4 regions of the Fictibacillus sp. WQ 8-8 genome follow, and region 1 is predicted to be linked to each of the others. Evidence: riboswitches for the same ligand, from Rfam matches in the RefSeq annotation. Region 1 holds a riboswitch; each other region holds the start of a gene.
The links. A riboswitch is a leader RNA that binds a small molecule or an ion and turns the genes downstream of it on or off. The one in region 1 is predicted to bind thiamine pyrophosphate.
Positions count from the first base shown of each region.

Region 2: another riboswitch for thiamine pyrophosphate. It lies ahead of M1K46_RS14705 (thiamine phosphate synthase); the one in region 1 lies ahead of thiC (phosphomethylpyrimidine synthase ThiC).
Region 3: another riboswitch for thiamine pyrophosphate. It lies ahead of thiT (energy-coupled thiamine transporter ThiT); the one in region 1 lies ahead of thiC (phosphomethylpyrimidine synthase ThiC).
Region 4: another riboswitch for thiamine pyrophosphate. It lies ahead of thiD (bifunctional hydroxymethylpyrimidine kinase/phosphomethylpyrimidine kinase); the one in region 1 lies ahead of thiC (phosphomethylpyrimidine synthase ThiC).

Region 1 is NZ_JAMXKG010000009.1:160,193-163,353, forward strand. Features, by position in the region: gene thiC (phosphomethylpyrimidine synthase ThiC) at 1-1,425, opposite strand, end outside; TPP riboswitch at 1,547-1,658, opposite strand; gene M1K46_RS19265 (glycosyltransferase family 2 protein) at 1,911-3,125, shown strand.
Region 2 is NZ_JAMXKG010000006.1:96,852-100,012, forward strand. Features, by position in the region: gene thiS (sulfur carrier protein ThiS) at 1-139, opposite strand, end outside; gene thiO (glycine oxidase ThiO) at 145-1,275, opposite strand; gene M1K46_RS14705 (thiamine phosphate synthase) at 1,275-1,892, opposite strand; TPP riboswitch at 1,991-2,096, opposite strand; gene M1K46_RS14710 (glycine--tRNA ligase) at 2,148-3,161, opposite strand, start outside.
Region 3 is NZ_JAMXKG010000003.1:654,232-657,392, reverse strand. Features, by position in the region: gene rpmB (50S ribosomal protein L28) at 153-341, shown strand; gene spoVM (stage V sporulation protein SpoVM) at 435-515, opposite strand; gene M1K46_RS08755 (thiamine diphosphokinase) at 613-1,254, opposite strand; gene thiT (energy-coupled thiamine transporter ThiT) at 1,251-1,823, opposite strand; TPP riboswitch at 1,896-2,003, opposite strand; gene rpe (ribulose-phosphate 3-epimerase) at 2,027-2,674, opposite strand; gene rsgA (ribosome small subunit-dependent GTPase A) at 2,676-3,161, opposite strand, start outside.
Region 4 is NZ_JAMXKG010000003.1:291,183-294,343, reverse strand. Features, by position in the region: gene thiM (hydroxyethylthiazole kinase) at 1-410, opposite strand, end outside; gene thiD (bifunctional hydroxymethylpyrimidine kinase/phosphomethylpyrimidine kinase) at 407-1,213, opposite strand; TPP riboswitch at 1,355-1,460, opposite strand; gene M1K46_RS06825 (hypothetical protein) at 1,615-1,866, shown strand; gene M1K46_RS06820 (IDEAL domain-containing protein) at 1,985-2,215, shown strand; gene M1K46_RS06815 (DUF4349 domain-containing protein) at 2,229-3,098, opposite strand.

The sequences.
Region 1 (3,161 bases):
CTTATAAGCGATCACTCCCTCCCTGACATCATCCTTGTTCGGCAGCCCCAAATGTTCCTTCGGCGTCACATAGCAAAGCATAGCCGTTCCGAACCATCCGATCATAGCAGCCCCAATTGCAGAAGTGATGTGGTCGTACCCAGGCGCAATGTCTGTCGTCAGAGGCCCTAGTGTATAGAAGGGCGCCTCATGGCAGATCTCCATTTGCTTATCTACGTTCTCCTTGATCTGATGCATCGGCACATGCCCCGGTCCTTCGATCATGACCTGCACATCATGTTTCCAGGCGATCTTTGTGAGCTCTCCCAACGTTTCCAGTTCTGCAAACTGTGCCTCGTCATTGGCGTCCGCAATCGAGCCAGGCCGTAATCCATCACCCAATGAGACGGAGATGTCATACGCTTTACAGATTTCGCAGATGTCCTCGAAATGAGTATATAAAAAGTTTTCCTGATGGTAAGCGAGACACCATTGCGCCATGATAGATCCGCCCCGTGAAACGATGCCCGTGACCCGATTGATCGTTAATGGCACGTACCGCAGCAACACACCGGCATGAATCGTAAAATAATCGACTCCCTGCTCGGCTTGTTCGATGAGTGTATCACGGTAGACTTCCCAGGATAAATCCTCCGCTATCCCGTTCACTTTCTCAAGCGCCTGATAGATCGGAACGGTGCCCACAGGGACCGGAGAGTTTCTGATGATCCACTCTCTGGTCGTATGGATGTCTTTTCCTGTAGACAGATCCATGATCGTATCCGCTCCCCAGTAGGTAGCCCATGTCATTTTTTCAACCTCTTCCTCAATAGACGAAGTCACAGCAGAGTTTCCGATGTTCGCGTTGATCTTCACATGAAAGTTCTTTCCGATAATCATCGGTTCCAGTTCCAGGTGATTGATGTTGGCAGGGATGATGGCCCTCCCGCTCGCCACTTCGCTTCGAACAAAATCGGCCTCAAGCCCCTCCCGGATCGCAATGAATTCCATTTCAGGCGTGATGATCCCTTTTTTCGCATAATGCATCTGAGTAACATTTCCGCCACCTTTTGCCCGCATCGGCTTAAATGGGCGAACCGGAAACACATGACCCGCATGAGACTGCTGTCTGTAGCCGTTGTCCTCCGGTTTAATTCCGCGCCCATCGTATTGCTCTGTATCGTTCCTGTCTCTCACCCAATTTTCCCTCAGCAAAGGCAGTCCTTTTTCAACATCTGCAGCATAATTCAAATCTGTATAAGGTCCGCTCGTATCATAAAGGACGACGGGCGGGTTCTTCTCATCTCTTCCTGCTGTCTGTGTATCCGCCAGACTGATCCTTCTCATTGGCACCCGGATGTCGGGACGGGATCCGGTCTTATACACTTTGGTGCTGTTTGGAAATTGTGATTTTAATGAGACCTTGCTTTCGTTCTGTACGTTCATGCAACTTCCTCCTCGTTTTTTCAAAAATTGAGTCCAAAGTTACACACAGCATAAAAAAAATCGGGTTCTAGTAAGAAGAACCCGATAGGATAGACAAAGAAAAATATACGATATGTATATATGACTTCGACTCCTACTTCCCTACGCTGGTATAACCCAGATCAGGTTCAAAGGGTCAAAGAGCTTATTCTCTCTTCTCTCAGCCCGGCTGACGGGCTCCCCTAGCAGAAAACGTATTCTTTTTTCAACGTAAGCATAGCTTCTCTGCTCTTCATGCACAATCCGTCTTTTGGCACAGGTATATATTCACCGAAGTCGTTTAGCCGCCAAAATATGTATAGGCTTTCAATTATGCAGTACTTTTTTTCTTCTGTCTTTCTATCGCTTTTCCAATCATTCATTCCTTTAACTGCCTTCCCTTATTTCAAAAAAGAAAAAAACGGTATCGGCCAAAACCGATTTTTGAAAAAAGTGTCAGTATACTCATTCCTTGTTACAATGAGGAGAAAATCATTGCAACATCCGTTGAAAACATGAAAACATTAACCTATTCTTCGTTAGATATCATTTATATTAATGACGGTTCAACTGACGCTACACTTGGAAAGCTTAATGAGCTATTACAACTAAAAGAAAGCTCAAAACTCCCGCTCAACCAGCTAAAACATAAGAAAGTGATCGAATTTTACAAGTCCGAGCTCTATCCGAATATTTATGTGCTTGATAAAGTGAACGGCGGAAAGGCCGATGCGCTCAATGCAGGCATTGAGTATTCTAGCAATGAACTTGTTGTAACTCTTGATGCAGACACCATCATGACAGACCATTCCCTGCCGGCCATCAATGAAACTTTCGAAGAGCAAAATGTGGTCGCTGCTGGCGGCATGGTTCATGTGCTTCAGACAAAAACGAAGAATCCATTCTCAGGGCTGACATTACATGGGACGAACCTGCTGATCCGCGTCCAGGCCCTTGATTTCCTCCGTGCCTTTTACATCACTAAAGTTTCCCATGCTAGATTCGGGGCGCTCTCCATCAGCTCTGGTGCTTTCGGCATTTTTAGAAAGCAGGTGCTGCTCAACGTCGGCGGCTATCGGACGACGATTGGAGAAGACATCGATATCACTCTAAAGATTCAGCGCCACATTTCTGGTGATAAGAACAAAAAGGTTACTTTCATACCTGATGCCGTATGCTATACCGAGCTTCCTGAAAACCTATGGGATCTGTTCAAACAGCGGGTCCGCTGGCAAAAAGCATTCATTGACTGTGTCATTCATTTCAGATCATTCCTTGGAAAAAATCTGTTTACGAGCTCTGTTTCCTTTTTCTATATTTTTGAAGCTTTTATTTCCGGTACACTCGCGGTTTATTTTATGACCAGTATCTTTGTCGTTGACGGATTCGCCCTGCACTCGTCCGTTCTTGAATATGTACTCATCTATGTTTTGTACATCTTTATTTTCGGCCTTGTATACGATATGGTGGCCATCGGAATGGGAGAATATCATGGCTACGCTTTTCAGGAAAAAGACACATACCCCCTTTTAGCAACTATTCTTTTTGATATCTTTATTTTCAGGATAGTGACAATGGTATGTGTTGCTTATGGAAGCATCGCCTATTTCTTCAATCGGGACTGGAATAAAGTATCTAGAACAGGCCGTGAATACCAGGCAGACTCCCGCCCTGCCGCATAAATACGCTTTATCCCAAATGTGGTTTTCTTGAAAGAT
Region 2 (3,161 bases), on a different contig from region 1:
CGTGCTGGCTTTTATCCAAAATTTCTTGATTCAATTCAACGATTGCCCCTTTGCCGGCAAGCTTTAACTCTCCCAAAAGTTCCTGGACTGTACGGGCTAAGGCTATATCTAAGGCTGTTCCGTTAACCATCAGTTTCATGAGACTCATCCTTTCATCTTTTTATAGGCAAACCGGTCTGGCGCAAACTCTTTTAATCTTTCTTCCTGCAGATCTCCGATCAGCAGCTCTGCCATCCATCGCCCTGTCAGCGGACTGAGCAGGATCCCATTGCGAAAATGGCCTGCCGCAATGTACAAGTCTTTATGGTAAGGATGTTTCCCCATGTACGGGAGGCCATCAGGAGTTTGCGGCCGAAACCCTGTCCATGCCTTCTCCCATTCGCCCTCTTCGATAGCAGGAAGGACTTCACTCGCTTTTGTCAGCAGTTCCAAAACTCCCTTTGCTCTGACCTTTCTGTCGTATGTACCTGCTTCCATGGTTGCTCCGATTACGAGCCTGCCTCCTTGCTTAGGGACGAGATAGCATTCATCTGAGATAACAGTTGATGTAATGACCGGTTCTAAAAAGGTTAAAGAAAGACACTCTCCCTTTACTGGAAAAAGAGGCATGTGCAATCCGGTCTGGGCCGCCAGTTTCCCTGTCCAGACGCCTGATGCGAGCACTGCCTTCTCTCCGAAAAACATACCCGCGCTCGTTTGGATTCCAATCCCTGACCGGCCCATTTCGAATCCGGCTGCTTCGGTATAATCTAAAAAATCAGCTCCAAGCATTGCTGCCGATTGGGCAAAGGCTTTCGTCAATTGAGATGGATTGACCTGGCCGTCTTTCGGCAAATACATTGCACCTTCCAATCCGCTGGACAGCTTCGGCTCCATTTTCAAAAGCTCCGATCCGCTGATCCACTCTGCCGGCTGGCCGTTATCGTTGTGAAAATCAATGAGTTGCTGCAATCGGAGGCTTTCCTTTTCATTTTTTGCCGCTTTAAACAGCCCTTTGTCTATAAACTCAATGTCAATCCCGCTGATTTCCTTCAGTTCCCTGTTTAACTCAGGAAAAAGACTCCTGCTCTCACGGGCCATCGTGTAGAGCGGCCCTGCCTCATTCAGTTCTGCCTGCGCTCCAAGCATTCCTGCAGCGGCCGATGAAGCTTCACTGCCTATTCGGTTCTTTTCAATCACAAGCACGGTATACTCTGTATGTTTGCGCAAATAGTAAGCAATGGCACAGCCGATTATCCCCCCGCCAGCAATTATCACATCATAGTGCCTGGGCATTATGACATCTCCTCCTTCTTAAGTGCTTCCGCATAGCCTTTCGCTTCTAAACCCGGATCTACCGCCGACCAGATCCCCGACATGACGGCGATTCCTTTTGCTCCCGCTTTTATGAGTTCACTAGTATTACTTGGTGTAACCCCTCCGATGGCGATAACTGGAACAGTGACCGCTTCAGCAACCTCCCGCAATTGATCCAGACCCCGCGGATCGCTCCCTTTTTTGCTTCCTGTTCTAAAAACGTGTCCGTAAAACAAATAATGAGCTCCTTTCTCTTCAGCATAGAGCGCTTCATCTATGGAATGAACGGATTGGCCGATTCTCAGCCTGCTAAAATAGCGGTGTACGATTTCCGGATCAAGACTGGAGCCTTTTAAGTGAACGCCTTCAGCTCCCGCAGCAACGGCTACATCCACACGGTCATTGATATAGATCTGCTCCCGGCCCAATCCAGCTCTCTTCAATCTCTCTGCCAGATTAAAAATCTCACTGGCACTTCTGTCTTTTTCCCTGATATGTATGCACGTCACATATGGAGCCAGGATGGATGCGGCCGAGATGATTTCGTCAGGCTGTTTCCTTCCATTTGTCATTACATGAAACTCGAATTTCCCCACCTTGCATCCTCCTTTTTCCCATACAAAAAAGCCACCCTTTTCGCAGAAAAGAGTGGCTGATTATCTGTTTTCTAATCAACAGCAGCTGTATGTGTCATACAGTGCGGATTCCACTTCCCTACGCTGGCATCATCCAGATCAGGTTCAAAGGGTTTAGAACAGGTTGTTCAGTCTCAGCCGGCAAAGGCTCCCCCAGTGTTGCTAGAGTTATTTAATTAACTTCATCTTACCATTCAGGTTAAAAATGTAAAGAGATTAAAATTTGATTTTCGATTCCAGGAAGGATCGAAGCTCTGATACCGGCATGCGGACCTGTTCCATTGTGTCGCGGTCACGTACCGTTACCTGCTGATCTTCTTTAGAATCAAAATCATACGTAATACAGAAAGGAGTTCCGATTTCATCCTGTCTGCGGTAACGTTTTCCGATGGAGCCTGTTTCATCATAATCGACCATGAAGTCGCTGGCAAGACCGGCAAATACTTCTCTTGCTTCTTCAGAAAGCTTTTTCGATAAAGGAAGCACTGCTGCTTTAAACGGCGCAAGAGCTGGATGCAAGTGAAGAACAGCCCTTGTATCTCCGCCTTCAAGCTCTTCCTCTTCAAACGCGTCGATCAAGAACGCAAGTGTTACACGGTCTGCGCCAAGTGAAGGCTCGATGCAATAAGGGATGTAACGGTCATTCGTTTCTTGATCGATATAGTTAAAGTCTTCACCAGAGTGCTCGCTGTGGCGCTTAAGGTCAAAATCAGTACGGGATGCGATGCCCCAAAGCTCTCCCCAGCCAAACGGGAACTGGTATTCAAAATCTGTCGTAGCGTTGCTGTAGTGGGAAAGCTCTTCGGATTCATGGTCACGCAGGCGAAGCTTATCCTGTTTCATGCCAAGATTCAATAAGAAATCGTGAGCATAATGCTTCCAGAAATCAAACCATTTCAGTTCTTCGCCAGGCTTGCAGAAGAACTCTAGCTCCATCTGTTCGAACTCACGGGTACGGAACGTGAAGTTACCAGGTGTGATCTCGTTACGGAAGCTTTTGCCGACCTGAGCGATCCCGAACGGCAATTTCTTTCTCATCGTACGCTGCACGTTTTTAAAGTTTACAAAGATCCCTTGTGCTGTTTCGGGACGAAGAAAGATTTCGTTCGTGCTGGATTCCGTTACACCCTGGAACGTTTTAAACATCAGGTTAAACTGGCGGATAGATGTAAAGTCGTGCGCATCACAATCCGGACATGCGATGTTATGCTCTTCAATCAACTTTTCCAT
Region 3 (3,161 bases), on a different contig from region 1:
ATTTGACAATAGTCACAAAGCTGTGTCAAGCCTTTTTACTTGAAATGCGAAAAATCATTTGTTGCTTTTCTTTAGTGGTCATGCTACTATAGGTTAGTATTTAACATACGACTGATATGATACAGTTTTACTGTTATAAAGGAGGTACAATTATGTCACGCAAATGTTACGTTACTGGTAAAGGACCTAAAACAGGAAACAAGCGTTCCCACGCATTGAACAAATCTAAAAAGAGCTGGGGAGTAAACGTTCAAAAAGTCCGCATCTTGGTTGACGGGAAGCCTAAACGTGTTTATGTTTCTGCACGTGCCCTTAAATCTGGAAAAATTGAACGCGTTTAATCGCTCTTAAGACAACGGCATCCCCGTTGTTTTTTAATTTCCAAAAGAAAAAAGCACCCATCAAGGGTGCTTTTTTCTTTTGGATGGAAGTGATTATCCTTTTTTAAATGAACCTAAAACCGCACGTACAAATCCCCCTAAAAACCTAGGCAGTTTAATGGTGTAAAATTTCATCATACCCCTCCTCCAGGCCCTTTGAAAAATAAGACATTCCCTAATAAATATATTCGCTTTTATAAAAATAGTTCCATGCGGCCCGACGCATAAAATATTAATCATGGCTCTTTACCAACATTAATATGCCGCCCGAGAATGAATAAGTACCACTTTTATTTACAAGCTCATTGGAAATGCAGAGAGTAGAACCCATCGGCAAGTATTGATCCTGAAGCGGATATTTGAACCCTTTTAGAGTCAGGCCGGTAACAGGTCCGTTAAATGGAAGGAATGAGACATAGGAGAACTCCGGCTCTTGTTGTATGATATGCGGTCCTGGTGCTGATAAGGCAATCTTATTCTGCCTGTCCCATATTTCAATGTTAATTCCGGCTTCGAGTCCATGAAGGAGCAATTGGATATTGGCCAATTCATGATCCAGGCGCCCGCCCGTAACACCCATTAGCAGGATCTGTTCCGGTTTTTGCTCCAGTGCCCAATCAAGGGCCAGCTCTAGATCGGTTTTATCCTTTTCACTGTCATACTCAAATGAAGGAAGGTTAAATGAAGCCATCCACTCACGCTCACTTCTGTTCACAGAATCGAAATCTCCAAATACACAGCCAGGTATGATTCCTTTTTTCAACAAGTAGAATACGCCGCGGTCAACACCCGCCCAGACTGCCTTTTCGCCGGCAAATAAAGAGAGGTCCGGCTGCCTTTCTTCCGGACCTCCTGCTAAAATGATAATTTTCATGCCGCGTTAACAACTCTTGGATCGGTCCTGTGCAGCAGCCGCGGTGCTTTTTTTGTCAAGAAAATAAAAGCTGCTGCAGTGATCAAAGCAACCGGGATCATGTATGAAGCATTATACACAATGGAGTACAGGACAGGGTTCATGCCTTTTGGGGCGTATGATGCAAAGAATATGACTCCTGATACAACATGGGAGGCCAAACGGAGCAGGCTTCCGAAGGCGATGCCTGCCACAATCGCTGAGATCCTCCTTTTAGATTGGCTTGCCGAACTGACTTTAAACACCCCGGCAAATCCAGCCAATAGGAACGCGAGAGGGTAATCCAGGATCAAACCAGCGGGATTGTATCCTGCAGTTCCATCAACCAGGATTTTAACCATCCCGACAATCAGACCAGTTAATACTCCGCCAGGGACCCCTCTGCGGAATGCCATTAAAAAGATTGGCAGCATCTCCAATGAAACTGAGCCTCCATTTGCCCAAAGCCCTTTAAATTGAACAAAACTAAGTATGATAGCCAACGCTGACATCATCGCCACTTCAGTCAAAAACATAATTTTTTTACTCAAATCAATCTCCTCCTAAACTCATTAAGAAAAGAAAAAAGCAACCGGCATGTGAATGACGGTTGCTTAGCGTTAACAACAGCGACTCCACATTCCTACGCAGGCATGATCCTGCTTCAGGTTCAAAGGGTCGGGAGTGTACTCCCCTCTCAGCCCCTGTATGGGACTCCCCCTGTGGTTACTTTTTTCAATTATTCTCTAATATATTATACACCACGAATGGTACGGATTGCACCCTTTATGTCTTTTTGCCCATAAATGGCTGATCCCGCTACAAGTACGGTAGCTCCAGCTTTCTCACAAAGACGGGCAGTCTCTGCATTCACGCCGCCGTCCACCTCAATTTCAACGTTCAAGCCTTGCTCCTTGATCCTCGCAGATAATACTTCAATCTTTGGCAGCACAGCGTGGATGAAGGATTGTCCACCAAAGCCTGGATTTACAGACATGATGAGTACAAGGTCTATATCAGCCAAAATATGCTGAATGGTTTCAACAGGAGTAGCAGGATTTAATACGACCCCTGCCTTTTTTCCCTGCTCTTTAATTAATTGAATGGTCCGATGAAGGTGCGGACATGCTTCAACATGAACAGTAATGATATCAGCACCTGCTTTTGCAAACTCCGGGATATACCGGTCAGGGTTTTCAATCATTAAATGGACATCAAATGTCAGTTTAGTGAGCGGCCTGATTGCTTTAACGACTAAAGGTCCCATCGTAATATTCGGCACAAAATGCCCATCCATCACATCGATATGGATATAATCAGCACCGTTTTCTTCCACTGCCTTAATTTCTTCACCGAGCTTTGAAAAGTCTGCGGAAAGAATGGAAGGCGCAACTTTTACCATGCTAGTACCTCCGTTTTTGATCCTTGATTTCCTGCAAAAATTCAAGATAATGCTCATAGCGGAACGATGGGATCTCTCCCTCTTCCACTGCTTTTTTTACTGCGCATTTCGGTTCAGAGCTGTGAGTGCAGCCGCGAAACTTGCATTGTGATACCCTCTGTTTCATCTCAGGGAAGTTGTAGGAGAGCTCTTCGGTTTCAATTTCTACAAAGTCCAAGGAGCTGAACCCAGGAGTGTCTGCGATCAAGCCCTCTTCAAAAGGAAGGAGTTCAACATGCCTCGTTGTATGCTTTCCGCGTCCAAGATGATCTGATATGTCATTCGTCTCCAGCATGAGTTCAGGCATCAGCGCATTCAAGAGAGACGACTTCCCTACCCCGGACTGTCCTGCGAAGACGCTCGTTTTTCCTTTAAATATCGGTTTGATGTCATCCATGCCGGCAAGCGACATCGCAGAGGTTGGAATGACCTCATAGCCGAGCTTCTT
Region 4 (3,161 bases), on a different contig from region 1:
CCTTTGCCACCCCAGTCACCTCCATACAAAAAGGAGATCTCTGCAGCATTGCCGCAAATGACATCGGGAGAAACCTTTTCTACCAGCTCTTCAACGGCTTTCTTCCTTAATTGGGAAAGTCCTGCACCCACCGGATCCAAAATGACAGGAATGCCCAGTTCCTTCGCTTTTTTTCCAGCCAAAACCATTGCATTAACTAAGTCAGGTTCAACGGTTCCAATATTTAAAACCAGTGCGTCAGCTGCCATGACGGCTTCTTCAGCCTCTTCATAATGATGAGCCATCATCGGGCTTCCTCCAGCTGCCAAGATGCCGTTCGCTAAAAAATTCATCGTTACTTGGTTAGTGATGTGATGAATCAGAGGTTTTTTCTTTCTAATGTCTTCTAAAAGCACACTCAGTTCGTTCATGCCTGATTCCTCCTGTATGCCCAATGGTTTGTCGGCCCATGCCCGCTGCCAATATGAAGCGGGTGGCTGATTGCTTCCTGAATAAAAGTTTTCGCTGTTTTTACAGCATGAAACGGGGTTTTTCCAAGTGCCAGTTCAGCAGCAATGGCAGCTGCAAACGTACAGCCGGTTCCATGGGTTTGCGGTGTATCAATCCTTCTTCCTTCCAGCTCATGCATCTTCTCGCCATCATAAAACAAGTCGACTGGCGCTTTATCATGAGAGAGATGGCCTCCTTTGATCACGATCATTCCTGCTCCTAAATCATGCAAAAATTTTGCAGCATCCTCCCTGTCTTGCTTTGTGGAAATGCTTCTTCCAGTTAGCTGCTCAGCTTCGGGAATATTCGGTGTCAGGATCGAGGCTAGAGGAATCAGCTGTTTTTTCAGGGCTTCTACTGCATCCCTTCTCAGAAGGTTAGCCCCCCCTTTCGCGATCATTACAGGATCCACAACAACGTTTTTCCATTCATACTTTCGAATATGATGAGATACCGCTTCTATAATTTCTGCACTGAAAAGCATACCCGTTTTTAAAGCTTCAGGACGAAGATCCTCTTCTATGCTGTTTAACTGTTTCATGATCATCTCAACAGGCACCGGGTGGATCCCCTGAACACCTAATGTATTCTGTGCGGTCACAGCTGTGATGACAGACATTCCATAGGCTCCCAATTCCTGAAACGTCTTTAAATCGGCCTGGATTCCTGCTCCCCCTCCTGAATCTGATCCTGCAACTGTCAATGCTTTTGGTGTTTTTAACATATGGAAGAACTCCTTTCACCACTAGAAGAGCGCAAGTGGCCCGTTCTGTTAAGGTCCCTGTGCACTGAAGCTGAACATGACCTCCTTCGACCGCTCAAAAGCCGCCTTCTGAAGAGAAGGCGGCTTAAACATGAATGCTGATAAAAGTTTAAGCCACTTCCCTCCGCCAGTATTAACCGAATCAGGTTCAAAGGGTCAAAGACATTTCTTTTCTCAGCTTTAAATCAAAGCTCCCCTAGTGGTATACGATGTATGATGTTATTTCTATCCTATATGACAGCGGCCAAAGCGTCAAACAAGGGATAAAATTTGTCGAAAAGTTAGGCTGCTGTGTTTAAAAACGAACGGATACGGGCATTATTTATACAACACCCGATAGAAAATCTGGAGGGAGAGAAATTATGAATATTAGAGAGAAACTGCAAAATTTAAAACAAAATCCAGAAGATGTTTACAGTCATTCACAAACAGAAGAATCCTTCTCAAGAAATTACACCAATCCCGTCGAAGTCAAATATATCCCTGCAGAAGATGTTTACGAATTAAAAGTATTTGATATGGAAGGCGGTGAACAGCTGGACAGTAAAAAATTCCATTCTGTAGATGAAGTTCTGGCTGATTTAAAAATTGAGAAGCAAAATGAAAAAAACTAAATTTTCAGATTAAACTGTTGCTATTATTACCATTGATAAGTATACTAGTAAAAACCCATTAACGCATGAGCTTTCAATCCTACAAGCTTCTGCAAAAAAATTCAAGGAGGAATAGAGCATGAAAGACAATACATCGTATAATAAAGACATGAACGATCTTGTGAAATATAAACTTCAGAAGAAAAATGACCCGTTCGCTTTTAATATGGTTGCTCAGATGATCCTTGATGAGTCGCTGCACGCCCATCAGATGAAACGTTATAAAGAAAAAATAGATGAAGCCCTGGAAAAACGTGATGAAAAACTGTTCATGAAACTGACGGATGAATATATAAAATTCCTTGGATAAGAAACCAAACCTTTTACGGTTTGGTTTCTTTTTTTGAACGCTGTTTTCTTCTTAAGTAAAGCCATGCTCCTCCAACAGCCACGAAAAGGATAATGACAGGCGACAATCCAATGAGTGCAATAATGAGATAGGAAATAGTATGAACCAGTCCATTCCACGTCTCTTTAAATAAGGTCTTTGAATTTCCCCAGGTGTTCAGCTCTTTATTGTTCTTCGTCCCAATATTTTTCACATCAAAATGGACCGTAACCGTTGAAAAATCGCTTTGATTCTCTAAATAGTTTATTCTGCCCTGGATTTTTTCAATTTGTTCCTGCACTCCTGATAGTTCTTTTGATATGGCAAGGAGATCCTCTGTTTTATCTGCATTTTTCATGAAGCTTTCCAAACGGTTACGAACAATGCGCTTTGCCTTCAGCCTTGCTTCCAAGTCAGTATATTCCTCTGTAACATCTCGTCCATTTATGATTTCATGAGGACTCCCAGAACTTAATTCTCCTGCCTTTTTTGTGAAAACAAGAAAATCTTTCTTTGGAATTCTTATTTTCAGGTAACCCCCATTTTGCCCTTCTTCTTCAGACAAGGATTCACTTTCAACGATATAGCCGCCCATTTGTTTTGTGAGTTGTTCCACTTCACTCCGGACCTTCTTAACGTTTTGAACGCTTATCATTATTTCACTCGTGTAAATCATTTTTCGTCCTTGGTCGGCAGCAGGCTGCTTGTCTTCTTTAGCGGATTCCCTTTTCATGCTGGTGGAAGAGCTTCCCCCTTCAGACGACTTTGATGCCATGTTTTCATCCTTGCTGCTGCACGACGCCAGAACTAAAACGATCAGCACCCATACGGCCATAAACTGTTGATTTCTCTTTTTTATCATCATCATGTCCCCCTTTTATCTATAGACGACCCAAAGCTCCTATTCGTTACAATATATGGTAATTTT